Regions from separate parts of the Paraburkholderia flava genome, predicted to be linked through region 3. Evidence: riboswitches for the same ligand, from Rfam matches in the RefSeq annotation. Region 3 holds a riboswitch; each other region holds the start of a gene.
What was found. A riboswitch is a leader RNA that binds a small molecule or an ion and turns the genes downstream of it on or off. The one in region 3 is predicted to bind cobalamin.
Positions count from the first base shown of each region.

Region 1: it holds a riboswitch for cobalamin, as region 3 does, so the genes downstream of both, E1748_RS29220 (TonB-dependent receptor plug domain-containing protein) here and E1748_RS01585 (cobalamin biosynthesis protein) in region 3, are expected to answer to the same signal.
Region 2: it holds a riboswitch for cobalamin, as region 3 does, so the genes downstream of both, E1748_RS16745 (CbtB domain-containing protein) here and E1748_RS01585 (cobalamin biosynthesis protein) in region 3, are expected to answer to the same signal.

Region 1 covers NZ_SMRO01000004.1:265,364-270,434, reverse strand. The annotation lists gene lgt (prolipoprotein diacylglyceryl transferase) at 1-247, shown strand, start outside; gene E1748_RS29240 (SIMPL domain-containing protein) at 358-1,089, opposite strand; gene E1748_RS29235 (EVE domain-containing protein) at 1,374-1,832, opposite strand; RNA gene ssrS (6S RNA) at 1,927-2,108, opposite strand; gene E1748_RS29230 (cell division protein ZapA) at 2,223-2,537, opposite strand; gene E1748_RS29225 (ATPase) at 2,534-2,896, opposite strand; cobalamin riboswitch at 3,131-3,403, shown strand; gene E1748_RS29220 (TonB-dependent receptor plug domain-containing protein) at 3,509-5,071, shown strand, end outside.
Region 2 covers NZ_SMRO01000002.1:1,185,882-1,190,952, forward strand. The annotation lists gene E1748_RS16730 (response regulator transcription factor) at 1-146, shown strand, start outside; partial or broken gene E1748_RS32095 (ESPR domain-containing protein) at 475-588, shown strand; gene E1748_RS16735 (YadA family autotransporter adhesin) at 655-2,241, shown strand; gene E1748_RS16740 (histidine phosphatase family protein) at 2,364-2,924, opposite strand; cobalamin riboswitch at 2,952-3,094, shown strand; gene E1748_RS16745 (CbtB domain-containing protein) at 3,134-3,343, shown strand; gene E1748_RS16750 (CbtA family protein) at 3,356-4,090, shown strand; gene E1748_RS16755 (class I SAM-dependent methyltransferase) at 4,383-5,071, shown strand, end outside.
Region 3 covers NZ_SMRO01000001.1:361,118-366,188, forward strand. The annotation lists gene E1748_RS01575 (cobyrinic acid a,c-diamide synthase CobB) at 1-1,166, opposite strand, end outside; gene cobO (cob(I)yrinic acid a,c-diamide adenosyltransferase) at 1,170-1,772, opposite strand; gene E1748_RS01585 (cobalamin biosynthesis protein) at 1,769-2,251, opposite strand; cobalamin riboswitch at 2,432-2,649, opposite strand; gene E1748_RS01590 (autotransporter outer membrane beta-barrel domain-containing protein) at 3,473-5,071, shown strand, end outside.

The sequences.
Region 1 (5,071 bases), on a different contig from region 3:
GTGGTTTTTCTCGCGCAAGCAGCGGCCGGTCGGCGCGATTTCGGCGGTGTTTCTGATTGGCTACGGTCTTGCGCGCTTCACGGTCGAATTCGCACGCGAGCCGGACGACTTCCTCGGGCTGCTCACGTTCGGGCTGTCGATGGGGCAGTGGCTGTCGATGCCGATGGTCATCGCGGGCGTCCTGATGCTGGTGTGGGCGTATCGGCGTGGTGGTCGTGCGAAGGGGCAGGCCGTCGGCGCGAACTGATCGGCCGTGCCTGACGAGTCAACAAAAAGCCCTGCATTCGCGAGAATGCAGGGCTTTCTTTCTTCATGGGCTCGCGGCCATCGCGTGACGTGGGGTCACGCGATCACGCGTTACTTCATCTGCACCGAGCCCGACACGTTGACCGTCACCGTCGACGTCCCCGCCTGCAGTGCCACCGGCGCATCGCTCTTCGCGCTGAACGACGAGGGGGCCGCGGCCATCATCATCATCCGTGGATGCGGCATGATGCCGTCGCGGCCGATGTTGACCTCGCGGATCGAATAGCCGCTATAGCCGAATGCCTGCGCGGACGCGGAGGCCTGCTGACGGAACGACGCGATCGCTTCGCTGGTGAGCTTCTGTGCGGCGGCACGCTGCGCTTCCGGCGACAGCGAGAACTGCACATCGCCGACCTGCATGATCGAGCCCATCTGGCCCGCGAGCTTCGATGCGGCAGCGAAGTCATGCGATTCGAGCACGATTTCTGTACGACCGCGCCACGTCGAAATGCGACCGTTGCGATCGGTCGACGGGCTGATCGAGAACGAGCCCGTGTGCGCGGTGACGCCGGATACGCCCTTGGCCTTTTGCAGCGCCGAATCGGCACGCTGGTTCAACGTGGTAGTCAGCGACGACGGATCGGCCGCTTCCTGCTCGTAAAACAGCGTGATGTTCACCACGTCCTGCGGCACTTCGGTACTGGCCTGCGCATTCAGAGACAGCACGCCGGCCGGCTGATACGGCGCGCTCTGCGCGTGCGCGGTTGACGGCACGAGCGACAGCATCAGCGGAGCGGCCGAAGCCACGGCGAGCGCGAATGCGATGGCGTTTTTTCTGGTCATTATGGGACTCCTTCCGTGAACAGGATTGCGCGCGGCCCGTGCCGCTGCGCATTGCTCGCGTGGCCTTTCGTGCAGATCCTGGAGAGGCGAAGAAAGGATGGACCGCACGCCCTGTGGTACGAGACGGGCACGACGCTTGCGAGCCAGTTAGGCGTGCTTTCATGCCGACAGGTTCCCTTCACCTGACCGTTTCTGGCACTTTCTGACGGTTTCGTCAGGTTGCCGCGACATGACGTCGCATACGAGCGTAGCGCGTGAGGTTGCATGCCGCATCACGTGCGGTACTACATCAGCCGCTTCGTGATGAAGCGCCACTCTTCGCTCGTGACCGGTGTGATCGACAGGCGGTTGCCCTTCGCCAGCACGCGCATCTGCGCGAGTTCCGGATGCTCGCGCAGCGCCGCGAGCGGGACCAGCGTCGACTTCTTCTTGAACACGACGTCGACGAGTACCCAGCGCGGTGTTTCGCGCGTCGATTTCGGATCGTAGTAGGGGCTCTTCGGATCGAACTGCGTCGGATCGGGGTAGGCCGTCGACGACACTTCGGCGAGCCCGGCAATGCCGGGCTCGGGACAGCTCGAGTGATAGAACAGCACACCGTCGCCGACCTGCATCGTGTCGCGCATGAAGTTGCGCGCCTGATAGTTGCGTACGCCGGTCCACGGCAACGTGCGTTGCGCGGCGTCGGCGAGATCGTCGATGCTTGCTTCGTCCGGTTCGGACTTCATTAGCCAGTAGCGCATGAATCGAATGAACGCGAAATGAGTGAAGCGATGAGTGAAAAAAAGCGCCGCTCAAAGAAAAACGGCACCGGACGAATGTCCGATGCCGTTCGAATAGGTCCCCGCCTTAGCCGCTAGGCCGGCATCCTGAACCGGGGGTTCAGAATTGGTCGCAGTTAGCCGCACTTCGGGTACATCAGACAGAGTGACGCGCACGCCCGTGCTGCAAATTTCCACAACCGTGCACATGGCATTGGTTCAAGGAATATATGACCTTGGCAAACCAGGCAGGGAAGCTGACAACTGAGCCGACGTACTCTGTGCCGACTCACATAAACCGTTTGAAACAGGAGACCTTGAAGCTGATGCTACCGGTCCGATCGGCCTTTGTCTACTGGCCTCGTGTAACCGTTATTGCGTGCTGTACTGGTTGATCACCGTGTCCAGCTGATCGTTCATCTGGGCCATTGTACGCCGGATTTCTTCAGCCGGAAACGATTCGCCATGACGTACGCTGGACTGCAGCTTGAGCAGTTCCGACGCGAGCGACAACGCAGCCATCACCGCAATGCGGTCCATGCCGCGCACGTTGCTGTGCGTGCGGATTTTCGACATTTCCGCGTCGACCCGCGCGACAGCTTCGAGCAGTGCCGCTTCGGTTTCCGGCGAACACGCGAGACGATAGGACTGGCCGAGAATCGAGACTTCGATCTGCTTCGTGGTCATGCATTTTCTCCGTGGCGGGCATCCGCATCGCTGCGTGCAGCGCCGTCTTCCTGCGGCGCGGACGCGAGCAGATCGAGCTGATTGTCCTGTTCGGAGTGGCCTTTCGCGCGCGGCAGTTTTTCGAGAATCGCGTTGAGGCGAACCTGTGCGTCGTCGATCTTCGCCGACAGCGCATCGCGTTCGGCCTGCAGCGCATTGCGCTCTTCGCGCATCTGATCGAGTTCGACGCGCGTCGCTTCGCAATCTGCACGCGCTTGCGTGAGTTGTTCTTCGAGCGCCTGGCGCGCTGCGTAGTGACGCTGACTGAGTGCAATCAGACGTCCAATGTTCTGTGAGAGTGTTTCGAGTTCGGTGAGCATGTGCTGCGTCCTCTAAAGACACGGCATTTTAGCGCGGAATGTCGGGCGTTCCGATAAATGTCTCGTTTCGAGACGTAACAGCATCGCTTTTTGCGCATATCCGGCAATTTCGCGATGTGATTCCAGCGGGATTTCGCTGCGTTTTTTGCATGCCTTCGATGCGGCGCACGCATGCACTTGTGCGAGTGCAGCGAAGCAGGGATCGCCCTTTCTTGACGCCACAGAGTGCGCTGCTACACTTGCGGCACTCTTGGTGCCCGCGCGCGATTTTCGTATCGCGTGCAGTTAAACGGGAAGCAGGGAGCGGAGTCCGCCCGACCGAGCCAACCTGTGCTGCCCCCGCAACGGTAAGCGACCGCATCGTCATGCAGGTCGACCCTTCATGTGCATCTCCTGGCCTTCGCATAGCGAGGCCGCGCGATGTGCATCGTGCCACTGCGCTTCATGCGTGGGAAGGCGGGTCGATGTGTCGCCAGCCCGGATACCGGCCAGAGGGAGGGGAGCGTCATCCGTCGCGCACGTGCCGGCGAGCATCGGCCGGCGGTTGCCGTTCCCTGTTACGCAACGGCCTGCGGGGAGCGGGCCGCGCACGCTACCACAGGAAATCCGTCGATGTTCACCCCGATCGCCCGCACGGCACTCGCTGCGCTGGCCGCAGCGGCCTATGCGCCGCTGACGGCATTTGCACAGAGCGCGCCGCAGACACAAGAGCCGTCTTCAAGCGACACCCAGCCTGTCGCTTCAGCGTCGTCTTCCACTGCAGTCGTTACGTCTCCGGGCACCGCTGCACCTGCCGTTGCAAGCACGGCTGCCGCCGCTTCTTCGGGCACCGCTACGCCCGTCGCGGCAAGCACAAGTTCTACCGCTTCTTCCATCACCGACGCACACACGCTATCGCCGATCGTCGTCACCGCTGACCGCAGTCCGCAAAAGCTCGCGGACACCATCCCGCAGACCACGCTGTTCGACAGCCAGGACATCGCCGATACGACCGCGCAGGATGTCCCCGGTCTGCTGCAACTCGCACCGGGCGCGCAGATCGTGCGCAACGGCGGCCCCGGTTCGCAGGCGAGTCTGTTCCTGCGCGGCGCGTCGTCGGTGCAGTCGCTGGTGCTGATCGACGGTGTGCGCGTCGATTCGGTGAGCCTCGGCAATGCGCAGCTGTCGCAGCTTCCGCTCGACCAGATCGATCACGTCGAAGTGGTGAACGGCAACGTGTCGGCGTTGTATGGCTCAGGCGCGATCGGCGGCGTCGTGCAGATCTTCACGAAGAACGGCGGCGATCATCCGCCGCGTTTCGACTTCTCGGTCGGCTACGGCAGCTATCACACGCAGACGCAGCAGGCGGGCGTGAACGGCGCGCTCGATCACGACGGCAACACGACGTTCAGCATCTCGCTCGCGCGCTCGAAGGACGACGGATTTTCGTCGCAGAATCCGGCGCTCGCGCCCGGCGTGAATCCGAACGCGAACGGCTATCTGAACGAGAGCATCTCGGCGTCGCTGCGTCATCGCTTCAACGACAAGTGGGACGCAGGCGTGCGCTACTTCCAGTCGAACGGCAACGACAGCTACGACAACGCATACGGCCTGCCAACCGATCTCAACAATCTGTACAGCAAGGTCCAGCAGTTGTCCGCGTTCGCGAACGGCAAGCTGACCGACTGGTGGACCACGCACTTCGTCGTCGCGGCCGGCAACGATCGCAGCCAGAACGCGCTGAACGGCGTGTACACCGACCGCTTCAACACGGACAACCGCCAGTACACGTGGCAGAACGACTTCACGTTCGGACCCGGCCAGAAGATCCAGCTCGGCTACGAACATCTCGACCAGTCGCTCGATTCGGACGAATACTCGGCACCGGACCGTCACGTGAACTCGGGCTTCATCGGCTATACCGGCCGCTTCGGCGCGAGCCAGATCCAGGCGAATCTGCGGCGCGACCAGTACTCCGATTTCGGCGGCGCGAACAGTTACTATCTCGGCTACGGCTACGATTTCAATGCGCACTGGAAGGCCACCGCGAGCCTGTCCGATGCGTTCCGCGCGCCGACCTTCAACGACCTGTACTTCCCGGTGAGCGGCAATCCTTTGATCCAGCCGGAGCGCAGTCACTCGGTCGAAGGCGCGCTGCAATACGCATCGGATGCACTCGGCGTGATCCGCGTCACC
Region 2 (5,071 bases), on a different contig from region 3:
TCTCGTCGCGAGCGATTGCGGAGAAGCTCACGATCTCGTTCGAGACCGTGCGCGCGCACAAGAAGCATATCTACGCGAAGCTCGGCATCGGTTCGCAGTCGGAACTGTTCGCGTTGTTTTACGAGCCGGCGGGTAAGGCCGATTGAGCGGCGCGTGATGCGCGTGGACGCGCGCTTCGGTTTTGTTCAATTCATGGAGTGCGTCTGGCCGGATCGATTCGCGTCGATCCCGGCCGCGTTTTCATTTGCGAGTTCATTGCCGTATGAAGATATTCGAAATGAAATAAATAAAACAGATGTATCTGGAGTTATTCGACTCGTGTTATTTGTTGATAACTGTTAATCAAGGTGGTATGTCACGTAGGTTCACAAACAAAAATAAGATCCCTGCTAGTTTTAGAAAATAAATCGTAATCCGACGATGCCTGTCTGAAAGGCGTTCGCGTTATTTATTTTCTAATAAAGGGAGGGGACTGTGAACCGCTTGTATCGGTCAATGTGGAATCCGGCACTGGGCGCCTGGGTTGCTGCTTCGGAGCTTGTTCGTGGGCGAGGGAAATCTTCGTCGGGGCGCTTGAGATCGGGATCGCCTTCGCGACGCTACTCGCTTGCTATCGTTCGCGTGGTTTTGCTGTTTTCCGGGAGTGGCTTGAGCGTGAATCTCGCGCTGGCGCAGACTGCGCCTCCGGCGAGTAACAGTGGGTATTTCGCTGCATTTCATGGTACCGCTGGCGTGATTATTGATGCCAATGGTACGCATACAGAAAACCCATCTGATGGGAATTTTTCTTTTTCAATTGGAAATACTGGGGATGGAAATGGGTATTTAGAGAGCGCGAATAATGTAAGCAATGCAGTGCAGATCGTTGGCCTTAATAATGGCACATTGGCCATTAAATCTTCCAAGGTCGAAATCAACGCGACTGTCGATATGAAGGGGCATCTGATCACCGGTCTTATGCCGGCCACGGTAAGTCCGGATAGCACGGACGCAGTGAACGGTGCGCAGCTGTCGTCGCTGTCCACTTCTGTTTCGACGGGTATCGGTTCGTTATCGACGGGCTTGAGTACAGCCAACGGCGATATCGGTTCACTGTCGACTAGACTGGGTACAGCGAACAGCAACATCGGTTCGCTATCTACCGGCCTGAGCACGGCCAACGGCAACATCGGTTCACTGTCGACCGGTCTAAGTACTGCCGCCAGCAACGTCAGTTCCTTATCGACCGTCGTCGCCGATTCGGTGCAGTACGACAGCCCCGATCACACGAAAGTCACGCTGGGCGGCGCCAACTCACAAAAGCCTGTAGCGCTTGCGAATGTCGCCGACGGCGTCCAGCCGACCGACGCCGTGAACGTGTCGCAACTGACGTCGCTGTCCACGTCGACCTTGGCGGGTATCGGTTCGCTGTCCACAGCGCTGGGTACGACAAACAGCAACGTATTGTCGTTGTCGACGTCGGTCGCGAACGGCATGAGTTCGCTGTCCACCGGACTGAGCACGACCGGCAGCAACGTATCTTCGTTGTCGACGTCGATCGCGAACGGCATGAGTTCGCTGTCCACCGGCCTCAGCACGACCGACGGCAACGTGGCGTCGCTGGCCACCTCTGTGTCGACGGGCATCGGCTCGTTGTCTACCGGCGTCGCAAACGTCGGCGCGCAGCTTTCGTCGCTATCGACGGGTATCTACGAACGTGTCGAGCAGATCAGAACCGCCAACGGCGTGGCTGCCGACATGAAGGGCACCGGCGCCGACAAGCCCACCGTCACCGCCGGTGCCAATTCGGCGGCGATCGGAGCGAATTCGAACGATGGCGGCCGCCGCAATGTCGTCTCGATAGGCAATGCCGCGCAGCAACGGCAACTCGTCAACGTAGCGGAAGGCACGCAAGCCACCGATGCGGTCAATCTCGATCAATTGAACCGGGTCACGTCGGACGGAATGCGGCAAGCGAACAGCTACACGGACAGGCGCATCGCCGGTGTGCAACAGAGCATCGATCAAACCGCGCGCAACGCATACTCGGGTATCGCGGCGGTGACTGCGCTCAGCATGATTGGCGATGTCGACAAGGACAAGACGATTGCGCTCGGTGTAGGTGTCGGCACGTATCGTGGTTACCAGGCGGTTGCGGTTAGCGCGACCGCGCGCCTGACCGATAACCTGCAAGTCCGGGCCGGCGCGGGGGTGACCAGCGGTAGCAGCGCGGCGGGCGTGGGGGCGACGATGCAATGGTGAGCATGGCGATCGCGCAGGTGAAGTCGCGAGACGAGGCTCCGTCAATTCGCGATGCGACCCGACCGCAACCGCAGCAAAGCGACGCCGCAGCGTAGCGTGCGCGATCCTTCAGCGCACGCACGCTACGCACCAGGCCACCACACCCAACCACGCATCGAACGCCGCAGCTCCACCCTCGACAGCGGCCCGATTTCGATCCGCATGCCTGCAGCGAGAGGGATCTTCAGCGTATGCAGCACAGCCGCGCGAATCACCACCGCATGCGTGACCGCGACGACGAAAGGGACGTCGTCGAGTGCATCGAGCCATCGCGCGACGCGTGTCGCTACCGCAGCGAACGATTCGCCGCCGGGCACGACGGCGTCGGGGTCGGTGCTCCATGCGGACAGCGCGGATGGATCGGCGTTTGCGACATCGGCGACACGTTGGCCGCGCCAGTGGCCGTAGTCCATATCGGCGAGCGGGGACGCAGGCTGTGCAGCGAGGCCGAGCGCGTCGGCTGTTTCGCGTGCGCAGAGAGCGGGGCTGACGAATACGGTCGCATCGCGCGGCACATCGAACCGCTCGCGATACGCGTGCGCGTCAGCGATGCCGCGCGCGTCGAGCGGATCGTCCGATGGAAAGCGGCCCGCGCGCATCGCCGCGGTGGCCGCGTGGCTCACGAGCCAGAGCCGTGTGTGCATCACATCGTCCCTTGTAAAGCGCTTCACCGTAGGGCGGCACAGCGAGGTTTAACGCGTAGAATACCGTCACCAAAGCAAGGAAGCCGGTGCAAGCCCGGCGCGGTCGCGCCACTGTAATCGGTTCATCGACGAACCGGAAGCCAGACCCTAGCTTTGCGTCCTCTCTTTCCAACGACTATCGGGGCGCGCAACCCCAGGAGAAGTCCGTCATGACCGATGCTGTTTTCCAACCGGCTGCCCAGCCGGCACCCATCCCGCTGCGTGAGCTGTTGCCGTGGTTCGTCTTCGGCGGTCTGCTGCTGTTGCTGGCGATCTACTTCGTCGGCGCGGAAGAAGGCGCGACATCGCTGATTCCCGGCATGTATGTGCACGAGTTCGTGCACGACGGCCGCCATCTGCTCGGCTTTCCCTGCCACTGACGGAGCATTGCGATGACAGGTCGATTGTTGATGCGCGGGATGCTCGTAGGCATCGCCGCAGGATTGCTCACGTTCGGTTTCGCGAGGATCGCGGGTGAACCGCAGGTAGATCGCGCGATTTCGTTCGAAGAAAAAGCCGATGCGGCGAAAGGCGAAGCGCCCGAGCCGGAACTCGTCAGCCGCCATACGCAGGCAGGGCTCGGTCTGCTGACCGGTTGCGTCGTGTACGGCGCAGCGGCGGGCGGATTGTTCTCGCTGGTGTTCGCGTATGCGTACGGCCGCGTCGGCAAGCTCGGCGCACGCGCGTTGTCCGCATGCCTGGCGCTCGCGGCGTTCGTGTCGATCGTCGTGGTGCCGGGGCTCAAATACCCGGCCAATCCGCCATCGGTCGGCGACCCGGAGACGATCGGCTATCGGACGGGCCTGTACTTCCTGATGATCGCGATCTCGCTCGCGGCGACGGTGTTCTCGCTGAAGCTGCGGCGTCGCGCGGCGGCGCGCTACGGCGCATGGAACGGCGCGATTCTCGCGGCCGGCGTGTTCATCGTCATCATCGCGGCGGTGCAGGCCGGACTGCCGTCGATCAACGAAGTCCCCGCTGCCTTCCCGGCCGTGCTGCTGTGGAAATTTCGCATGGCCGCGCTCGGCATGCAGGCGATTCTGTGGACGACGATCGGGCTTGGATTCGGCGCACTCGTCGAAGCGGGACGTCGTGGGGCGAGTGGGGTGCTGGCTGTGGGGCGGTGAGGTTGAAGCGCTTCGCTGGGGGCTGCATCTACGGTTAAGCGGATGTGCTCACGCAACCCGGCGAGGCGCTAGCGAATCACGATGTTGAACCCTTGGTCGAATCATCGCGTCAGGCGAGGCGGGCCTTGTTTGAGCGAAGGCCCGATGATACCGTTCGAGCGCCGGCCGGATCGACTACCAAAACGCACGCGCAAACTCGACACACGCGAGTGTCACAACCAGTTCATCCTGGTCCAGTCTGATTGCCCCGGTTAAGCTATCTCTCCGGCTGAAAAGCCGATGCACATTCTTAGTGACCGTTGCAGTCAAAACTTTCCCCAAGATGATCAAAGAACTCGCGACTTTTGAAAATTTCAGCGAATTGGGCTACCTGCTCGCCAATGCAGATCTTGCACAGGAAGCGTTGAGAAACCCGATGTTCACGGGATTCGCACACTTCGTCAGATACGGGCAGAACGAGCAAAGGATGCAGTTCAAGCCGACGATGTCCGATGCCGAGATAGATCGCGCGTTGCTGGACAACAGTATCCCGGCGCCGGACAAGCTGAAAAACGCCCATCTAAACCAGAGCAATCTGGTTCTCGAGCTTGGAAATCACGAGGGCATGAGCGTGCTCGAGATCGGTAGCCGCGAGGTCACCGGAGTATCCAATGCCAAAAGTCTGTTCACCAACGCGAAGTACACTGGATTCGACTACTACCCGGGAAATAACGTCGACGTGGTGGGCGATGCCCACAAGCTTTCCACGTACTTCGACAAGGAACAGAAATTCGACCTGATCTATTCGACCGCGGTGTTCGAGCATCTGGCCATGCCTTGGGTCGTCGCGCAGGAAATATCGAAACTGCTGAAGGTCGGCGGAATGCTGTTCATCGAGACACACTTCTCGTACTCGTCGCATGAACGTCCGTGGCATTTCTTCCAGTTCAGCGACATGGGACTCCGCGCATTATTTTCCCCGGCGCTCGGCTTCGAATGTAT
Region 3 (5,071 bases):
TCGAGCGACGTCGTGATCTGCGAATAGTGGAACGTGTGTCCCTTCAGCGTGCCGTGCCTGCTGCTGTCCATCTGCTGCATGCCGAGCGCGGCGAGACGCGTACCGAGCGTTGCATGGCCGGGCAACAGGCCGAGCATCGGGTGTGTCGCGCCGTCCTTGCCAGTCAGGCTGTCGAGTAGATACAGCATGCCGCCACATTCGGCGACGATGGCTTTTTCCGCTGCGGCATGCGCACGTATCGACGCTGCGGTGCGCGAGGCGGCAGCAAGCGTCGTCGCGTGCAACTCGGGATAGCCGCCGGGCAGATACAGCGCATCGGCATCGATCGGTGCCGGTTCGTCGGCGAGCGGCGAGAAGAAATTCAACCGGGCGCCGAGTGCAGCGAGCAGGTCGAGATTCGCTGGATAGATGAACGAGAACGCGGCGTCGCGTGCGATCGCGATGTGCATGCCGTCGAGCAGACGCGGTTTTGATACACGGGTGCTCGCTTCAAGAGAAGGTTCGAATTCGACCGCCGGCGGCAATTCGGCAAGCGCGGCGCCCGCGAGCGCATCGGCCGCACGTTCGAGCCGCGCGTCGAGGTCGCCGATCTCGTCGGCCTGCAGCAGACCGAGGTGTCGATCGGGCAGTTCGAGCGCCGGATCCTTCGCGGTGTGCCCGAGCCACGCGATGTCGGAAGGCAACGCGTCCGTCAGCATCTGTGCATGCCGCGCCGAACCGACGCGATTCGCGAACACACCATGAAACGGCACCTGCGGACGAAAGTGCGCGAGCCCGAACGCGAGCGCACCGAACGTCTGCGCCATCGCATTCGCGGAGATCACCGCCGCAACCGGCACACCGAACGCTTCGGCAAGATCGGCGCTGCTCGGCGTCCCGTCGAACAGCCCCATCACACCTTCGATCAGAATCAGGTCCGCGTTCGCGGCCGCTTCGGCGAGCAGACTGCGGCATGCGTCCTCGCCGACCATCCACAGATCGAGCGAATACACTGCAGCGCCGCTCGCGCGCGCAAGAATCATCGGGTCAAGAAAATCCGGTCCCGTCTTGAACACACGCACACGCCGACCGAGCCGCGCATGATGACGCGCGAGCCCGGCGGTGATGGTCGTCTTACCCTGACCGGATGCAGGCGCGCTGATGAACAGCGCGGGACACGCGGGCATCGCTCAGAACTCCACGCCAGGCTGCGCCTTCACGTGCTGCTCGCGATACGGGTGCTTGACGAGGCGCATCTCGGTGACGAGGTCGGCGGCTTCGATCAGCGCGTCGGGCGCATGACGACCCGTCACGACGACGTGTACCGATTCGGGGCGCGCGGTCAGCACGCCGAGCACTTCGTCGAGCGGCAGGTAGTCGTATTTCAGCACCGTGTTCAGCTCGTCGAGGATCACCATCCGGTACTCGCCGCTTTCGATCATCCGGCACGCTTCGGCCCAGCCTTTGCGCGCGGTCGCGATGTCGGCGTCGCGGTCCTGCGTGTTCCACGTATAGCCGTCGCCCATCGTGACGAAGTCGCACTCCGCGATCGCGCCGAGGAAGTCGCGCTCCGACGTATGCAGCGCGCCCTTGATGAACTGCACGACACCGAGCCGCATGCCGTGTCCGAGCACGCGAACGGCCATACCGAACGCCGCCGTGCTTTTACCTTTGCCGTTGCCGGTATTGACGATCAACAGACCTTTCTCGATCGTCGCGGAGGCCTGCTTTTTTTCGTGTCCTTCGCGACGCCGCTGAGTCATGCGCGCATGCGATTCGGGATCGGTTTTCATCGGATGGGGTCCTGTTCGAGGTTTTGGTGTGATGAGTCGAGGAGGCCGGCAGCGAGCGGCGCGGTGGTTCGGCAGTCGAAGCGGGGATCGCGTGCGAGTGCGACGGTGACGCCATCGCACACGATCTTGCCGACGATCAGCGGACCGCCGTTCGCGGCGAGCAATGCACAGGGTTCGCACACGCCATCGATGCCGAACTGCGCGCGCACGACAGGCGAGGGCGACGAGAGCGCGGACGTGTCCGGGAATGTCGAAGTGAACGCCGCGATCTGCTCGCGCGTGAACACGTACAGAAGCAGCGCGTGAGAAGCGCAAAACGCGAGCAGGCCAGGCTCGTGCGCTTTCGCATCGACGGTCGCAATCGCGCACACGTCGGCGAGTGGATATGCGCCGAGCGCCATCTGCAAGGCCGCATCGATCTGCGCGGCCGAGACACCGCTGCGGCAGCCGATGCCGGCAATGAGCGACGCGCGACTCATCGACGCGGCTCCACCCGATACCACGCATACCGCGCGTCAGGACGCACAACGGAATTCGACGAAAAGAAACAGGCCATGCCAGGCGGCTGCAATTGCAATACGGATGACGCGCGCTTTACGCACGCGCACCGTGTACGCCGTGTATCCGTCCCCCGCGGATCGGGCGGTCGGCAACGCTTGCGCGTGCCCCTTCGTCTGGCCGGTATCCGGGCTGACAGCCTCACGTCGTTGCCTTCCCGCGACTCTTGCCGCAGTGGCGTCGAACGACGTGCGCGGCTCGAAGGCCGCAGGCTGCTTACCGTTGCGGGGACAGCACAGGCTGGCGCAAAGCGCTTCCTGTTTCCCGTTTAACTGCACACGCGAGTGCGTGTGCGGGCACCAGACGCGCGTACGATAGCACAGGGTTTATGCAGGCTGGTTCGCTGCGGCAGGCCAACGCGCAGTTGCCAGGCCACAAACGACGCGGCCGCGTTGCGCATGTGAATCGTGGGAGTTGCCGCAGCGAATCAAGATGGTGATGTGGTTCAAGAGCACATCCATTCGAAAGACTTCCGCCTTTCACTGAGAGCATCGTTGTTAAGCTGAAATAAAAAATATCATGCCGCTTGCATTGGTTTTGATTTCTATCGTTGGAAATCTATTAGCCTGTTTCCCCGAGTGCCGCAATTAAAATACGTCCGATATGCTGGCGGCTTATCCATTGCCGTTCAACGTCACGAATAGCACCAATTCCCACATATATGTTATCAAAAAGCGCAGGAAATGCCGCGAGCTGCAGTGAATTACGCGTATTGCCTGTCGCGTAGCCTGTCAGTCACCGCGCCTGGGATGGTTGCCGACTTGACGTGATCCTGCTAACGCGGGGAGCATGCGCCGCTATTGAATTACGGAATAGAGAGTCAATTAGCATTTTTTAAGAACACCCCTATCTTTTCATAGAGTGCCGCTTATTATTACTATCGGAATTATATAAATCACATTATTCATTGCGAGGACATGATGCAAAAAGACATCCGTTACCCTCGGAGGCCTATCCGACGCAACCGCATCTTTGTCATTCCTTTTGCCCTGAATCTATTGGCTGCAGCGATCGCGTGCTTTCCGTCAAGCAGCTTCGCGAACTGCACCACAGCCTCCAACGCGACAACCTGCGACACGACGTCGCCCAGTCCCTACACGAATACGGTGGGCCTGGGCGGCAACACAGCCTCCGGCGCCACCGTGACACTCGATCCGAACGCGCAGATCGTAGTCACCGGCCGTAACGGCATTTCGCTTGGCAACAACGCGACCATCGCCATCAACAGTGGCGCCCAGGTCAGTGCGACGGTCAACACCGCCATCGCGGGACTCAACGGAGTGGGCGGCAACACGATCGATTTCGGCAGTAACAACACGGTGACCATTCAGCAGGGCGCAACTGTTTCAGCGAACGGTACGGCCAGCAACGCCGAGGCAATCAATACCGTGGGCTCCGGCAATGTCATCACCAACTCCGGAACGATCAGATCCGCGAACTCGTCAGCCATCTATTTCGATAATCTCAGCGGTTTGAACACCATAGACAACGAGGCCACGGGAGTCATCACGACCACGAGCGCATCGGGCAACGTCATTGGCTCATCGGGCAGCGCTGCTGTGCATTTCATCAACAAGGGGGCCGTCAAGGGTAATCTGGGTTTTGCCGGTGGCAATGACATACTCGACCTGTATACCGGGTCGACGATCACCGGTACCTTCAACGGCGGCGGCGGTACCAACGTCATCAATCTTTGGGGCACGGGTAGTCAGGGTCTGCCGGGCGCGATCCAGAACTTCCAGACGCTCAACAAGCAGGATACCGGCACGTGGACGCTGAGCGGTTCCATAGCCGGCGGCATGAAGGTCAACGTCAACCAGGGAACGCTGGTCCTCGACGGCAGCAATGCCGGCTTCACCGGATCTGTCACGGTAGCCGCGGCCGGCACGCTGGAGGGCGACTCCGATAGTCTTCCGCCGAGCGTCACGGACAACGGCCAGGTCCGCTTCGCCCAGACGGCCGACGGTACGTATGCGGGTGCGATCCAGGGTACGGGCGCGGTGACCAAGACGAACGGGGGAACACTGACGCTCACGGGAGCGAACACCTACAGCGGCGGGACCAGCTTCAACCAGGGCGCGGTGAAAGTCAGCACCGATGGTGCACTAGGCGCGGCGACCGGCTCGCTGACTTTCAACGGCGGCACGCTTCAGTTCGGCAACAGCTTCAATCTGGCGGCCTCGAGGGCGCTGACGCTCAACGCAGGCGGCGGCACGCTCGACACCCAGGCATTCAACACAACCGTCTCGCAAGCGATCGCCGGTAGCGGTTCGCTCACGAAGGCGGGCAGCGGTACGCTCACCCTGCTGGGGAGCAACGTCTACAGCGGGGGCACGACAATCAGCGCGGGTACCCTTCAGCTCGGAAACGGCGGGACAACCGGAAGCATCGTCGGCAACGTGAACAATAACGGCGCGCTGGTGTTCAACAGGTCCGACGCGTTGACGCTTGACGGGCTTCTCTCCGGTACGGGCACCGTCACCCAGTCGGGGAGCGGCACCACGATCCTGAGCGGCGCCAACAGCTACCAGGGCGCCACCAATGTGAATGCAGGTGCGCTCTACGTGAACGGCGATCAGTCGGCTGCAACCGGAGCTACCGCTGTAGCGAGCGGTGCCACGCTCGGAGGCAACGGCACCATCGGCGGCAATGTCACGGTCGCGGCCGGCGCAACCCTGTCGCCGGGCGCGCTGGGCGCTATACCAGGCACGCTGACCATCGGCGGCAATCTGAATCTCGCC